4 regions of the Mesorhizobium sp. M0676 genome follow, and region 2 is predicted to be linked to each of the others. Evidence: predicted binding sites of a transcription regulator. Region 2 holds the regulator's gene; each other region holds the start of a gene.
What was found. Region 2 encodes LexA, which represses DNA repair genes until DNA is damaged. Its sites were predicted from a motif close to TGTTCNNNNTGTGTTCNG; they were not measured.
Positions count from the first base shown of each region.

Region 1: the regulator LexA is predicted to act here: its motif matches at 1,706-1,723, upstream of uvrA (excinuclease ABC subunit UvrA).
Region 3: the regulator LexA is predicted to act here: its motif matches at 2,357-2,374, upstream of recA (recombinase RecA).
Region 4: the regulator LexA is predicted to act here: its motif matches at 1,395-1,412, upstream of NKI35_RS02940 (PA0069 family radical SAM protein).

Region 1 is NZ_JAMYPU010000013.1:98,914-102,733, forward strand. Features, by position in the region: gene uvrA (excinuclease ABC subunit UvrA) at 1-1,556, opposite strand, end outside; gene NKI35_RS16470 (hypothetical protein) at 2,342-2,563, opposite strand; gene NKI35_RS16475 (ATP-dependent Clp protease proteolytic subunit) at 2,710-3,318, opposite strand; gene NKI35_RS16480 (SRPBCC family protein) at 3,348-3,815, opposite strand; gene NKI35_RS16485 (ArsR/SmtB family transcription factor) at 3,812-3,820, opposite strand, start outside.
Region 2 is NZ_JAMYPU010000025.1:16,701-20,520, reverse strand. Features, by position in the region: gene kynU (kynureninase) at 1-619, opposite strand, end outside; partial or broken gene NKI35_RS23910 (GntR family transcriptional regulator) at 788-1,548, shown strand; gene lexA (transcriptional repressor LexA) at 1,751-2,533, shown strand; partial or broken gene NKI35_RS23900 (ComEC/Rec2 family competence protein) at 2,527-3,820, opposite strand, start outside.
Region 3 is NZ_JAMYPU010000018.1:94,724-98,543, forward strand. Features, by position in the region: gene NKI35_RS20405 (TfoX/Sxy family protein) at 1-16, shown strand, start outside; gene NKI35_RS20410 (pseudouridine-5'-phosphate glycosidase) at 218-1,135, opposite strand; gene NKI35_RS20415 (carbohydrate kinase family protein) at 1,206-2,150, opposite strand; gene recA (recombinase RecA) at 2,433-3,536, shown strand; gene alaS (alanine--tRNA ligase) at 3,808-3,820, shown strand, end outside.
Region 4 is NZ_JAMYPU010000002.1:180,065-183,884, forward strand. Features, by position in the region: gene NKI35_RS02930 (hypothetical protein) at 1-580, opposite strand, end outside; gene NKI35_RS02935 (glycosyltransferase) at 833-1,336, opposite strand; gene NKI35_RS02940 (PA0069 family radical SAM protein) at 1,487-2,641, shown strand; gene rnhB (ribonuclease HII) at 2,796-3,491, shown strand; gene NKI35_RS02950 (F0F1 ATP synthase subunit B) at 3,716-3,820, opposite strand, start outside.

The DNA.
Region 1 (3,820 bases), on a different contig from region 2:
AGACGAATGCGCTGGCTCTCGCCGCCCGACAGCGTGCCGGAATTGCGCGACAGCGTCAGATAGTCGAGGCCGACATCGTTGAGGAAGCGTAGCCGGTCGCGGATCTCCTTGAGCACCCTGACAGCAATCTCGTTCTGCTTGTCATTGAGCTGCGCCGGCAGATCGGTGAACCACTGGTCGGCCTTGCGGATCGACAGCTCTGTGACTTCGCCGATATGCTTGCCGGCGATCTTCACCGCCAGCGCTTCCGGCTTCAGCCGGTATCCCTTGCAGACCGGGCAGGGCGTCGCCGACATGAAGCGCTCGATCTCCTCGCGCATCCAGGCGGATTCGGTTTCCTTCCACCGCCGTTCGAGATTGGGAATGACGCCCTCGAACGTCTTGGTGGTCTTGTAGGAGCGCAGGCCGTCATCATATTGGAAGGTGACCTCGCGCTCGCCGGTGCCACGCAGGACGGCATCCTTTGCCTCTTCGGTCAGGTCTTTGAACTTGTCGCCGAGCTTGAAGCCGTATGCCTTGCCCAGCGCTTCCAGCGTCTGCGCATAATAGGGCGAGGTCGATTTCGCCCACGGGCTGACGGCGCCGTCGCGCAGCGAGACGTTTTCGTCCGGCACGATCAGGCTGGCGTCGATGGCGCGCTGATTGCCGAGGCCGTCGCAGGTCGGGCAGGCGCCGAACGGGTTGTTGAACGAGAACAGCCTGGGCTCGATTTCCGGAATGGTGAAGCCGGAAACCGGGCAGGCGAATTTTTCCGAGAACAGGATGCGCTCATGCGTCTCGTTCTTCGATTTGTTGACCGAGTCCTCGCCGGTCTGGCTGGCGTCGAGCGGCCGGTCGGCGAACTCGGCCACCGCCAGCCCTTCGGCGAGCTTCAGCGCCGTTTCGATGGAATCGGCAAGCCGTGTCGCCAGGTCGCCGCGCACGACGATGCGGTCGACGACGACGTCTATGTCGTGCTTGTACTTCTTGTCCAGCGCCGGCACGTCGGCGATCTCGTAGAAGACGCCGTCGACCTTGACGCGCTGAAAGCCCTTCTTCTGCAGCTCCAGCAGTTCCTTGCGATATTCGCCCTTGCGGCCGCGCACGATCGGCGCCAGCAGGAAAAGGCGCGTGCCTTCCTCCACAGCCAGCACCCGGTCGACCATCTGGCTGACCGTCTGGCTTTCGATCGGCAGGCCGGTCGCCGGCGAATAGGGGATGCCGACGCGCGCGAACAGCAGGCGCATGTAGTCGTAGATCTCGGTGACGGTGCCGACTGTCGAGCGTGGGTTCTTCGACGTGGTCTTCTGCTCGATCGAGATGGCCGGCGACAGCCCGTCGATCTGGTCGACATCCGGCTTCTGCATCATTTCGAGGAACTGGCGCGCATAAGCCGACAGGCTCTCGACGTAACGGCGCTGGCCCTCGGCATAGATGGTGTCGAAAGCAAGCGACGATTTGCCGGAGCCCGACAGGCCGGTCATGACGATCAGGCTGTCACGCGGCAGGTCGAGATCGACATTCTTCAGGTTGTGTTCGCGTGCCCCGCGAATGGAAAGGTATTTATGGTCGGCCATCGCCGGTCGCCGCCTCAGGTCTGGTGTCAGTGGGATCGGCGGGTTTTCCCGGCCATTCCCTATGTAGGTATTTTTGCCGCCACGTCGAGAGACGCCACACTTCTCGACCAAAGCCGTTTAACCGTCTTTCGCGCGAAGGGGCAAGCGGAAAGAACAAAGACCGAACACGCTCCTGACAAAGCTGTGCAGAAACTGACAAGGGTGTTTCTCAGAAACTGACCGTGACGCAAGCTCCCGGCGATCACATTTTCCGTAACCGGCTATTCAAGGTTGACGTCGTCGAATCGGGGGCGCACTCTGCCGGAGTCAACGGAGCCGGCCGTCTTTGATGGCCTCGCCGCCCATAGCGGCCTGCGAGACGCCGCAGGTTTTTGCGATTTGTGCTTCGGATTGACACCTGTCGCAACGGACATAGGAGCGGAGCATGACGCCACCGGATAGTCCCTTGAGGCTCCACCTGCTAGTGGAGCCGCGGCGGGCATAAGTGCCAGGTAGTTTCGAGGCATTGAAGTGTATGTATCCAAATGGACGCATCGCGACAATCCAACAAACCACCCGACAAACCGTGACCTGCCGAATCCCACAAAAATCAGAGACGGCTAGTCGGATCGTCGGCTGAACGCCGCGAAGCATCCGAAATCAAAGTCGGTATAACACTACCGGCAGTTTGGATTTGGAATCCAAAAAAAGCCCCGACCGTTAGCGGAAGCAACGGCGGGGCTGTTCTTTTGTGAGGAAGTCGTCGGCGCAGGCTTTCTCTCCCGTATAGTAACTGGGAAAAGGGGCTACCGGCGCGGCGGCTTGATCCCACCCGTGCCGACATCGACAGTGATGCTGCCGGAAATCCTGACATCGGTGTCGCCGAACTTGAACGTGCCGTTCTCGCCGGCAGGCAGCGCGTCGTCCGGCTCCGGCTGCGGCGCGGGCTTGGCGATGCGGTAGTCGCCGGTCACGCCGGGCAGGGCGCCTTTCCGCGACGTGCTGGTGCTGCCCCCGGCAAAGGCCATGCTCGATGTCGCCGCCGTGATGGCAATGGCTATGGTCAGTCTGTTCAGGTGGTAGCGCATGGCAAGACTATAGTGCCGCGCTCAAGGCGAGGCCAGACCAGCGGCGTTGAAATTGAGGGAACACCGGCCTGCATTCAATCCGCCGATCAGGCCGCCGCCTTTTTGCGGGTGTCGAACACATGGTCGACGAGGCCCCACTCCTTGGCCTCCTTGGCGGTCATGAAGAAATCGCGGTCGAGCGTGCGTTCGACCTCTTCATAGGTGCGGCTGCAATGCTGCGCATACAGTTCCGTCATGTGCCGTTTGGTGCGCAAAATGCCTTCGGCATGGCGCTGGATGTCGGAGGCCTGGCCCTGGAAGCCGCCCAGAGGCTGGTGCAGCACGATGCTGGCGTTGGGGAGCGCGATGCGCCTGCCCGGCGTTCCCGCCATCAGCAGGAACGAGGCCATCGAGGCGGCAAAGCCTATGCACACCGTCGATACCGGGCAACTGACAAATTGCATCGTGTCGTAGATGGCGAAGCCGCTGGTCACCACGCCGCCCGGCGAGTTGATGTAAAGCGAGATCTCCTTGTCGGGGTTTTCGGATTCCAGTGACAGGAGCTGGGCGCAGACCAGCGCCGACATGCCGTCATTGATCTCGCCATTGACGAAGATGATGCGCTCGCGCAGCAGCCGCGAGAAAATGTCGAAGGCGCGTTCGCCGCGGCTCGATTGCTCGATCACCATCGGCACCAGATTGGCAAAGCCGCTCATCTCATTGTCTCCGTTTTGATTTTTCCGGTTCAGGCAGCGCGCAGCAACAGGCGTGGCGCGTTGGCGGCGACAGGCGGTTTGGGCTTGTATGCGCGCAGCCAGAGCCGGCAGCCGGCGCCGGCCATCGCGACCGCAGGCGTCAGGACAAACCCGTCATGGACGATGCGCAGATGCGTGCCGCCGGAAACGGTGCGGGCGAGTGTGAAGGTGACGATGCTCTCCAGCTCCTCGCGGTCGGCGTCGCCGGAACGCTCGCGCCAGGAATAGCGCAGCAGGCGCCCCGGTTCGGCATCGAGCACTTCGCACTCGATCGGCTTCTCAGGCCCGGCAAAGGCAAAGCGGCTGCCGGTTTCCGGATTGATGTCGTTCGGCATCATCCATTCCGCCAAGAGGTCCGGCACGGTCAGTGCCCGCCACACTTTTTCCGGTGCGTCCGGCAGATCGCATTCGAAGGCGAGGGCATCTTTGGCGGTCTGCGTCTGCTCTTCGTCGGTCATTGGTC
Region 2 (3,820 bases):
CGCCGGCCGTGTGGCAGAGATCCCAGATGATCAGCGCGCCGGCGTCATGTGCCTTGCGCGTCAGCGCCGCCATGTCGCGCAACTGGCCGGATTTGTAGTTGACGTGGTTGACCAGGATGACGGCAACGCTGTCGTCGATCAGCTCCTCGATTGCGGCCGCGTCGACGCCCTCCAGCCGCAGCCGCGTTCCCGGCCGGGTCGAGGCGACGCCTTCGGCCATGTAGAGGTCGGTCGGGAAACTGTCGCCCTCGGCAACGATGACCGACCGATCCGGCCGCATGCCGAGCGCTGCGTGCAGCAGCTTGTAGATGTTGATCGAGGTTGTGTCGCAGACCACCGTCTGCCCATCAGCCGCGCCGATCAGTCGCCCGAGCTGATCTCCGAGTTCCACCGGCATGTTGAACCAGCCGGCGGTGTTCCAGGCGCGAATGAGGTCGTGCGCCCATTCCTGCGTGGCGGCCTGCTGCAGTTCGCTGAAGACGACCGCTGACGCGGCGCCCAGGGAATTGCCGTCGAGATAAATCACGCCTTGCGGCAAGACAAAGCGTTCACGCATGGAGCGCAGCGGATCGGCGGCATCCATTGCTTCGATTGTAGCGAGATCGGGTGTCGTGCTCATGATCCGGCGCCCCTCCATGGACAAACGCGCGCGGCGGAGCCTGCCGCCCAAACATGCCGGCGATCTTGAGTGGTCGCCCTTGAACTGTCAAACATTATATATAATTCACCCACTGAAAGGCTTTGATATATAATGATCCGCCCGAGCGTTTATGTCTGATGGATCACGATGCTGGATGACGAGCAGACCTCGAAGACGGAAGTGGCCTATCGCCTGCTCAGGCGCGATATTCTTGCGACCCGGCTGGCGCCTGCCGCGCCGTTGAAGCTGAGCACGCTGCGCAACACCTACGGCATCGGCTGGACGCCGTTGCGCGAGGCGCTGTCGCGGCTGGAGGCGGAACGGCTTGTGACCGCCATCAGCAACCGCGGGTTTGCGGTCGCTCCCGTCTCTCGGGCGGAGCTCGAGGATTTGGCGCGTGCGCGGCTGGTGGTCGAACTGCCCCTGCTGGTGGAATCGATCGAGAAGGGCGACCGTGAGTGGGAAGACGCGGTCGTTGCCGCCCACTATCGTCTCTCACGGTGCGGGTCTGTTCTCGACGATCGGATGATGCGGTCGACGCGTGGTACGAAAAACACGATGCCTTCCATGCGGCGCTGCTCAGTGCCGCGACATCCAGCTGGCTGCTGCGCTTCAATGCAACGATTTCCGACCAATTGCATCGCCATCACCGCTTTCTGGGTCTGGCCCCGACGCTGCGCGCCGCCGCCGGCCGCACGGACGGACACCGGAAGGCCGTGGCGGCCCTGCGCGACGCCGTGGCGATCGAACACCATACCGCCCTGATGGAAGCGGCCCTCGGTCGCGACGTCGAACGTGCGAAAACTCTGATGACCGCTCACATCGGCTACACGCTGCAGGTCTATGCCCAGAGCGAACCCGGCGCGGATGCTGCGCAGCCCCGTCCGAAAAGGAAGCGGCGATCGTAGCCGACGACGCAGGCACTTTGTCTTCGTTTCACCCCGTTGCCGGCAGTTGGGCAGGCGGCGCTCGCAGCGCCGAACGTTACGCTGAACAAAACGTCAACACATTCATTAAACTTTAAAAGGTTGCGGAACACAACTGGAACAGATAGTGTTTGTTCTGGGTTTGTTTTTTCCGATTCTGGTTTCAGAACCCTTGGGGGCCGCGATGCTGACGCGCAAACAACATGAGCTTCTGATGTTCATCCATGAACGCCTGAAGGAGAGCGGAATCCCGCCGTCCTTCGATGAGATGAAGGAAGCGCTTGACCTCGCCTCCAAGTCCGGCATCCACCGCCTGATCACGGCGCTTGAGGAGCGCGGTTTCATTCGCCGGCTGCCGAACCGGGCGCGCGCGCTGGAAGTGCTGCGGCTGCCCGACTCGATCGCACCAGGCCTCAATGCGGCGAGGAAGTTTTCGCCGAGCGTCATTCAGGGCAGTCTTGGTCAAACCGGCCAAGGGCAAGGCGGCCAAGGACAAGGCGCGATGGGCCAAGGCGGTCTCGGCCGCCAGATCAAGCCGGGCTCGCCGTCGCGTTCGATGTCGGCCGGCAATGACGATGCCGTTTCCGCGATTTCAATCCCGGTTATGGGACGCATCGCCGCCGGCGTGCCGATCGACGCCATCCAGCATCAGACCCATTCGATCTCGGTGCCGCCCGATATGATCATGGGCGGCGAACACTACGCGCTCGAGGTCAAGGGCGATTCGATGATCGAGGCCGGCATTTTCGATGGCGACACGGTCATCATCCGCAATGCCGACACAGCCAGCCCCGGCGAGATCGTGGTGGCGTTGGTCGACGATGAGGAAGCGACCCTGAAACGCTTCCGCCGCAAGGGCGCCTCGATCGCCCTGGAAGCCGCCAACCCGGCCTACGAGACCCGCATTTTTGGACCGGACAGGGTGAAGGTGCAGGGCAAGCTTGTCGGATTGATCCGGCGCTACTGAGCCGGCTTGGGTTTGTACTTTTCACGCTGGTTGTAAGGCGGCAGGCCGCGCGCGTCGCGGGAGAAGCGGCGTTGCTCGTGCCAGGGGCGATACGGCTTGTCGACGGCGAACCGGATGGTTGGCGCTGCCGCTGCCGATTGCGGATCGAAGAAGACGGCGGCGCTGCCGTCGCGGGCCAGCTGCTTCTTCGTCACGACCAGGACCAGCGGGTCGCGGCACGGATTGTAGGCGGTGGCGTCATCGATGACGATCAGGCTCGCGAAGGCACAGGCCGGCCGCGCCGTCTTGCGGTCTTTCGCAAGGGCTACAATGGCTCCGGAAGGGTGTCGAGCGATACAGAGATCGCCGGTGCAATAGAAGGGCGAGCCGGGCGGCAGATCGAGCGGATCGAGATCGAACCGCGTATCTGTTGCCTCGAAAATCTCGGGCGGGACAATGGTTTCGGCCCGCAGCGCCCGTTTCCAATTGTCCGTGGTGAATTCGTTGGAGCGTTCGCGGTTGAGGGCGAGTTCGCCGCCACCGATCGGCATGGCCACCAAATGTGCGTCCTCGGATATGAGCACGTCGGGCGTAAGCACCTGCGGCACCGTCAACAGGCCGGCCAGCGCGAAAGGCACGGCCGCCAGCCTGAGCCAGGTGGTGGCCATGGTGGCGATGACGAGGGCGACCGCCACCAACAGCACCGAGCGGATGGAGATCAGCCCGACGGCGTCGACCGGCGAGCGCTCGGAAATCCAGGCCGATATAGCGATCATCGCCATCAGACCCTTGCCCATCACATAGAGGAACGGCCCGTCGGCGCCGAACGGCATCGCCAGTGCGCTGAGCACGGCAAAGGGCATGACGATCACCGAAACAATCGGCATCACGGCCAGATTGGCGATCAGGCTGAGCGGCGACACACGCTGAAAATGCCAAATGGCGAACAGCAAGGTTGCACTGCCGGCGATGATCGAGGTCATGGCGAGGCCGCCCATGGCCAGCGCGAATTTTCGCGACAGGAAGCCGACGAAGGAGCGCTTTGCCGACGGCGTTCTCACCTTGTCGGCGCGGTAATCGGCCCAGCCGGCATAGGCGCCGACAAGGGCGGCGGTGGCGGCAAACGACATCTGGAAGCTGGGACCGACCACCTCGTGCGGCGACACCAGGATGACGGCAATGGCGGAGATCGCCAGATTGCGCATGGTGAGTGCGGCGCGATCAAACAGCACGGCGACAAGCATGACCGCCAGCATGATGAAGCTGCGCTCGGCGGCAACCACGACGCCTGAAATAACGAGGCGGCGA
Region 3 (3,820 bases), on a different contig from region 2:
AAGGGCGGGGAAGTGAACCGGGACCGCCGCGTTTCTTCCCACCCCCCTCTGTCCTGCCGGACATCTCCCCCGCAAGGGGGGAGATCAGTTGTCACATTGGCCTTCGCCAATCACCAACGTTGAAAATGGGAGCCTGCGGCTAAGCTGTTAATCTCCCTCCTTGCGGGGGAGATGGCCGGCAGGCCAGGGGGGTGCTGTCCCGCCGACGTAGGCGATCCTACAGCGCCTTCGCAATCCTCGCCGCCAACCGCGCATTGTTCTCGACCAGCGCGATGTTGGTCTTCAAGCTCCGGCCGCCGGTCAGTTCGAGGATTTTGCCCAACAGGAACGGCGTCACCGCCTTTCCGGTCACATTCTGCACTTCCGCCGCCTTCTGCGCGGCCTCGATATAGCCGGCCATCTCGTCGGCCGGGATTTCATCGTCCTGCGGCACCGGGTTGGCGATCAGCATGCCGCCGACCAGGCCAAGTGCCGCCCTGGTCTTGTAGAAATGCGCGATCTCTTCCGGTCTGTGCAGGGTCAGCGGCGCGCGGAACGGCGAATGCCGCGACCAGAAGGCCGGCATCGTCTCGCAGCCATGGCCAATCACCGGCACGCCGCGCGTCTCCAGCACTTCCAGCGTCTTTTCGATGTCGAGGATCGCCTTGGCGCCGGCCGAGACGACGATGACCGGCGTGCGCGCCAACTCGTCGAGATCGGCCGAGATGTCGAAGCTCTTTTCCGCGCCCTTGTGGACGCCGCCAATGCCGCCGGTGGCGAACACCTTCATCCCGACCATGTCGGCGGCGATCATGGTGGCGGCGACCGTGGTGCCGCCGGTGCGGCCTTGCGCCACCGCAAAGCCGAGGTCGGCGCGCGACAGCTTCATGGCATCGGCGGTCATGGCCAGCGACTCGCGCTCGCCGTCGGACAGTCCGATCTTGATGCGGCCGGCGACCACGGCGATCGTCGCCGGCACCGCGCCATTGTCCAGGATGATCTTTTCGACATTGGCGGCCATGGCGCCATTGTCGGGGTAAGGCATGCCATGGGTGATGATGGTGCTTTCCAGCGCCACGACGGGGCGGCCAGCGGCGAGCGCCTCGGCCACGGGCGCGTGGAGGTCGATGAAGGGGCGGGCGCTTTGCGGTGTCATGATGGTCTCCGATCCGGAGATCCGCGCGTCCGCTTGGACGTCGCGCTCCGGCAATGGCAATTGGCCGCCCTCATGCCATTTCCTGCGCGTCGGGCACAAGAGCCAGTGCCTCAGTGAAGGTCGCAATCGTGAAGGCCGGAACCGCGTCGGCGCTTTCAATGGCCAGCGTGGCGGCGGCAACGCCCTCGCGCAATGCCTGGCGCAGGGGCAGGCCGCGCAGCAGGGCAGCGATGGTGGCGCCGGCCAGCGCGTCGCCGGCGCCGGTGACGTCGGCGACTTTTCTCGGCGCCGGCGGCAGGATAGAGAAGGCGCCGGCTTCGTCGAATCCCAGCACCGGGCCGTCGCCCGCCGTCACCACGCCACTGGTGAGGCCGCTGCAGCGCAGTCCGTCGACGGTCTCGCGCTCGGTGGCATTGGCATCGACGCCGGCCAGCACCATGGCCTCGCGCCGGTTCATGAAGACCTGCGCGAGTTCCTTCAGCACCGGTATCAGCCGCACCACCTTGGCCGGCGAAATGGCGATGGCGAACACCGGCTTGCCGGCGGCGAGCCCCACCAGCCGCTCCAGCGCCGTTGATGGCAGATTGGCGTCGCAGAGCACCGCATCGGCCTCGGCGACCACCTCGCGCACCTTGGAGCGGCGGATCTGCTTGGGGAACGCCAAATCGTAGAGCGCCATATCGGCAAAGCCGGTGATCAGCTCGCCGTCGCGATCGATCAGCGCGGTGTAGCTCGGCGTCGTGCGGTCGAGGAAAACCGCCGACAGGTCGGCAATGCCGGAGTCGGCGATGGCGCGCGCAACCGTCTCGGCCGAGGCATCGCCGCCGCGCACCGACAAAAGCGAGGCCGAGACGCCGCGCCGCACCAGGCTGCGCAGCGCGTTGAAAACGCCGCCGCCGACAGCCTCGCGCATCGTGCCGGGGTTGGACGCCGCGGGCACGTACGTGCCCGACACCTGGCCGCGGCGATCGATATGGGCGCCGCCCACCGCCAGTATCTTTGCTGATTTCACCATGCCGGCGATATGACCTTTGTTTTTCGAACCGGACAAGCGCTAGGCTGTGCGACGGAGCTTCGCAGGCGAGCCGGCGATTCGGCCGATCGAAACAGCCGGAGCATCTGGCCCAATGGTGGATACATCCGGAAACGAAACCATGAGACAAAAAAAGAACAAATCCGGATAAAGATTGCTTTTCAGATATTTGACCCCTCTTGCCAAACGAGAACAAAAAAGGTACAAATAGGGCAGGGATTACGGATTGTCCGGCCTTCATTGACGACCAAGGGGTGATGTATCATGGCTCAGAATTCTTTGCGGCTTGTAGAGGACAAAGCGGTGGACAAATCAAAGGCTCTGGACGCGGCGCTGTCGCAAATCGAGCGCGCCTTCGGCAAGGGCTCGATCATGCGGCTGGGCGCCAACGAGCAGGTCGTCGAGATTGAAACCGTGCCGACCGGATCGCTTGGCCTCGACATCGCGCTTGGCGTCGGTGGCCTGCCGCGCGGCCGCATTGTCGAGATCTACGGGCCGGAAAGCTCGGGCAAGACGACGCTGGCGCTGCACACGGTGGCGGAAGCCCAGAAGAAGGGCGGCATCTGTGCCTTCGTTGATGCCGAGCACGCGCTCGACCCGGTCTATGCCCGCAAGCTCGGCGTCGATCTGGAAAACCTCTTGATCTCGCAGCCGGACACCGGCGAGCAGGCGCTGGAAATCTGCGACACGCTGGTGCGTTCCGGCGCCATCGACGTGCTGGTCGTCGATTCGGTGGCCGCCCTGACGCCGCGCGCTGAAATCGAGGGCGAGATGGGCGATTCGCTGCCCGGTCTCCAGGCGCGTCTGATGAGCCAGGCGCTGCGCAAGCTGACTGCCTCGATCTCGCGCTCCAACACCATGGTCATCTTCATCAACCAGATCCGCATGAAGATCGGCGTCATGTTCGGTTCGCCGGAAACCACGACCGGCGGCAACGCGCTGAAATTCTACGCTTCGGTGCGCCTCGACATCCGCCGCATCGGCTCGGTCAAGGACCGCGACGAGGTCGTCGGCAACCAGACCCGCGTCAAGGTGGTCAAGAACAAGCTGGCGCCGCCCTTCAAGGTGGTCGAGTTCGACATCATGTATGGCGAGGGCGTCTCCAAGACCGGCGAACTGGTCGATCTCGGCGTCAAGGCCGGCGTGGTCGAGAAGTCCGGCGCCTGGTTCTCCTACAATTCGCAGCGTCTCGGCCAAGGTCGCGAAAACGCCAAACTGTTCCTGCGCGACAATCCCGACACGGCGCGTGAGATCGAACTTGCGCTGCGGCAGAATGCCGGGCTGATCGCCGAGAAATTTCTTGAAAATGGTGGCCCCGAGCGCGGCGAAAGCGACGACGGCTTCGAGGAAGAATCCGGCGCCATGTAGGGCACGGCCAGAGTTCGGCCATAAATCCAGTCTATTATCCGATGCTTAAGTAACCGAGTTCTTTAGTATTGCGTTTCAAACCGCCGGCCTTCGCGCTGGCGGTTTTCGTTTTTGGGCAGCGTGAAGCCGGCTTGGCAGTTGCCGGATTGGCCCAATTCCGTGTTTCTGGACAGGGTGGGGCGTGCCCGCTAAAAGGCCAAGTCAATCTTCTAAAAAGCAGAGACCAGTGTCCGCCGGCCGTGCCGGCGGTTTTCGCGAAAAGGCAGCACTCATGAGTGGCGTGA
Region 4 (3,820 bases), on a different contig from region 2:
CGGTCGGAAAGCTCCACCAGATACGCGTGGTGATCAGCTTTGCCTGCCCGCCCAGATAGTGCTGGGCGATGTCGAGCAGCAGCGGGTCGTTCTGGATGGCGAGTGCCGCCTTGCAGCCGAGGATGCGCTCGAAATAGTGTCCGCTGAGCAAAGAGCGGCCGAACCGCTTCTCGGCTTCTGCGTGTTCTCCGGGCATGAATTCGAGCCGGCGGTCGAAATTGCCGAAGCACGGCGTGCTCTGAGCAAAGCTGGCGATCTCTTCGTGGATTGCCTGCGGAAGGACCAGTCCGGAGAACAGCCCATCGGTGCGCAGCGCCGCGACGATCGACTTGAGGTCGACGCCCCTGAACATCGTCGCTCCGGCACTCTGCGCGGGGCGCGCGGCTTTGGCGCCAAGCCAGTGCAGCTTGCGCGCCGGCATGGTGCGGGCAAGCACGAACATCGGCAGCCATGCGGGATTTTCGCGCAGGTCGGACAGATAGGTCGGGATACGCACCGCAATGCGGCGGAGCAGGCTGCCGTTGCGGGCAATGGCTTCCAGACTGGGGGCGCCGGATTTGTCAGGGGACGAAAGGTTCATCGGGGTCCTCAGATATGAACGGCAGCAACGATGACGCGGCGCTTGCTTACCGCTCCGGCACTACCCAAACCCCGATATCCCGCATCAACGGAATGCTAATCCCGCGTCAGCTTTTGTGCAATGCACAATAGCTTTTTGCGGCGAAAAAGAGGGATGGTGCTGCGACCGTGCCAATGCGGATGAGACGCCGACGCTGCCCCTCATCCGCCCTTCGGGCACCCTTCTCCCTGGGAACGGGAAAAGGGAGAAACATCACTTCTTCGGCGCCAGCCAGATTTCGGCGTCGAGCCGCCTGGTGGCGAGACCGCGCGCAAGGGCTTCGGCGCTGTGCGCGTTCTTCGACAGGGCAGCGGCCTGGCGCTTGCTGATGACCAGCCCTTCGGCCAGCGCCCGGTTGCCCGAAAACACCCGTGACAGGAACGGCGTGCGGCTGCCGCGCGCACGGCAAAAGCGCGCCGGCATGGTTTGCCGCGCCGTGTGAGCGACAACGTCGTCGATCCAGCCCTCCGCCAGCCTTGCGCCGGGTTCCAGAAACAGCAGCCAGTCACCCTTCGCCTGTCTGATTCCCGCGGCAATGCCGCCGGCCACGAAGTGGCAGCCGGCATGATCGGCAACCCGATGCGTCTGGTCGGTCGAGCCGGTGTCGCAGACGATGACATCGCGCACCACGCCCTCGACCGCGCCGCCGATCAACGAGGCGAGCGTGCGGGCAAGGCCTTCTTCGTCATCCCGGGTTTCGATGAGAACGCTGAGCATTTTTAGCCGAATAGCGGAAAGCCCTGCGCAGCGCCAGTTTTGCATGGCCCAACGAAAAAGTTCTTGCTTTGTTCTCATCAGCGAAATAGGATTATTTTCATGAATAGAGCAATTCGACAGCCAGCCGACAGTCCTTGGGAAAGGGCCAAAATGGAACATATCGTGCGTGCGGACATTGCTGCTTTCGGAGCAGGGCGAGCCGAGATGGCCAATGCGATGATCGAACAGAGCGGCATGCGGGTCCGTCCGGATCGCAACCGCGGCCGTTCCGCGGGCATCAACCCGTCCGGCCGGTTCGAGCCGGTCAGCCGGCATGTGTTCGACGACGGCTGGAATTCGCTGGAGGAATTGCCGCCGTTCAAGACCGAAGTGCAGGTTGAGAAGCCGCGCGCCATCATCACCCGCAACGAATCGCCCGACATTTCCTTCGACCGCTCGATCAACCCCTATCGCGGCTGCGAGCATGGCTGCGTCTATTGTTTCGCCCGGCCGACGCATTCCTTCATGGGCCTGTCGCCGGGGCTGGATTTCGAAGCGAAGCTGTTTGCCAAGCCGGATGCGGCGCGGCTGCTCGACAAGGAACTATCGAAGGATGGCTATCAGCCGCGCACCATCGCCATCGGCACCAACACCGATCCCTACCAGCCGATCGAGAAACAATACCGGATCATGCGCGAGATCCTCGAAGTGCTGGAGGCGCGCGGCCATCCGGTCGGCATCGTCACCAAATCCCATCTGGTGACGCGCGACATCGACATCTTGTCGCGCATGGCCGAACGGGGCTTGGCCAAGGTGGCGCTGTCGGTGACAACGATGGACCGCATGCTGGCGCGCACCATGGAGCCACGCGCGTCGACGCCGACCAAGCGGCTTGAGGCGATCCGGCAGCTTTCCGATGCCGGCATCCCGGCCTCTGTCATGGTGGCGCCGATCATTCCCGGCCTGACCGACCAGGAGATGGAGCGCATCCTCGATTCGGCACGCGCCGCAGGCGCCCGCGAGGCCGGCTATGTGATCCTGCGCCTGCCGCTCGAGGTGGCGCCGATCTTCAAGGACTGGCTGCTGCGCCACTATCCCGACCGCTACCGGCATGTGATGTCGCTGATCCGTTCGATGCGCGACGGCAAGGACTATGATTCGGAATGGGGCAAGCGGATGAAAGGCGCCGGCCCCTATGCCTGGCAGATCGGCCGGCGCTTCGAGATCACGGCCAAGCGGCTCGGCCTCAACGCCGAGCGGCGCACGCTCCGAACCGACCAGTTTGTCGCCGCCGCCAAGGCGACCGAGCAGCTGATGCTGCTCTGAGAGTAGCGCCTGCCCTGCCCTCGTGGTTGGCAGGCGACCCAAGAATCCCGTCCGGCCTGTCCCCCGGCCTGCAGACGGTGCCCTCCCGGTCTTGCCCCACTCGACCCTGGAGGGACTTGCGGAGAATCGGAGCCGATGCGAACCTCGCCGCAACATGGCTCGCGCGCGTTCCGATTCTCCGCTTCTTTTCGAAATCGTCGAAAAGCCCGACTTCTCTTTCGAGACGAAGGCGATGGCCGAAGGCCTGTGGCCGGTGGCAGGCATGGACGAGGCCGGCCGCGGTCCGCTGGCCGGGCCGGTGGTGGCGGCGGCGGTGATCCTCGATCCCGCGAACATTCCTGAAGGGCTAGACGATTCCAAACGGCTCAACCATTTGCAGCGCGAGGCGCTGTTCCTGAAAATCCTGGGGTCAGCGCTCGGCGTGTCGATGGCCTCGGTCAGTGCCGAAGGCATTGACGGCAGCAACATCCTCAAGGCCAGCCTGGAAGCCATGCGCCGCGCCCTTGCCGGCCTGCCGATCCAGGCGAAGCTGGCGCTGGCCGATGGCCGCGATGTGCCGCCGGGCCTCCTCTGCGAAGGCCGCGCGCTGATCAAGGGCGACCAGCGCTCGCAATCGATCGCCGCCGCCTCGATCGTCGCCAAGGTGATGCGCGACCGCATGATGTGCGGCTGCGGCAGCCATCACGAGCGCTACGGGTTCGAGGTCCATATGGGCTACGCCACCGTGCGGCACCGCACCGCGATCGAAGCGCATGGTCCGGTGGCAAGGCTGCACCGGGCGTCATTCGCGCCGTTCAGGCTGGGTGGAGTTGAGGTGGTTGAGGAAGAGAGCTTCGCCGGGTTGGAGTAATGGTAATCTCCCCCCTTGAGGGGGAGATGGCCGGCAGGCCAGAGGGGGTCGCCGCGCGTGAAGCGCTAGCCCTTACTGGCCGCAGAAAGAGCGTCGCGCCCGGTCGCACCGCCCCCCTCTGTCGCCTTTGGCGACATCTCCCCCTCAAGGGGGCAGATTGTCCGCGCTCAACAAAAAAGCCGCCAGGTTGCCCGGGCGGCTTGATGTCAGCGAGTTAACCCCGCTCAGTTCAGCCTGGCCTTCACGTCCTGCAGCGCGGACTTGAACAGGTCGGCGCCGGCCTTGGCGTCGATCTTGCCGGCAAGCAGCGTGCGGGCCGCCTCGACAGC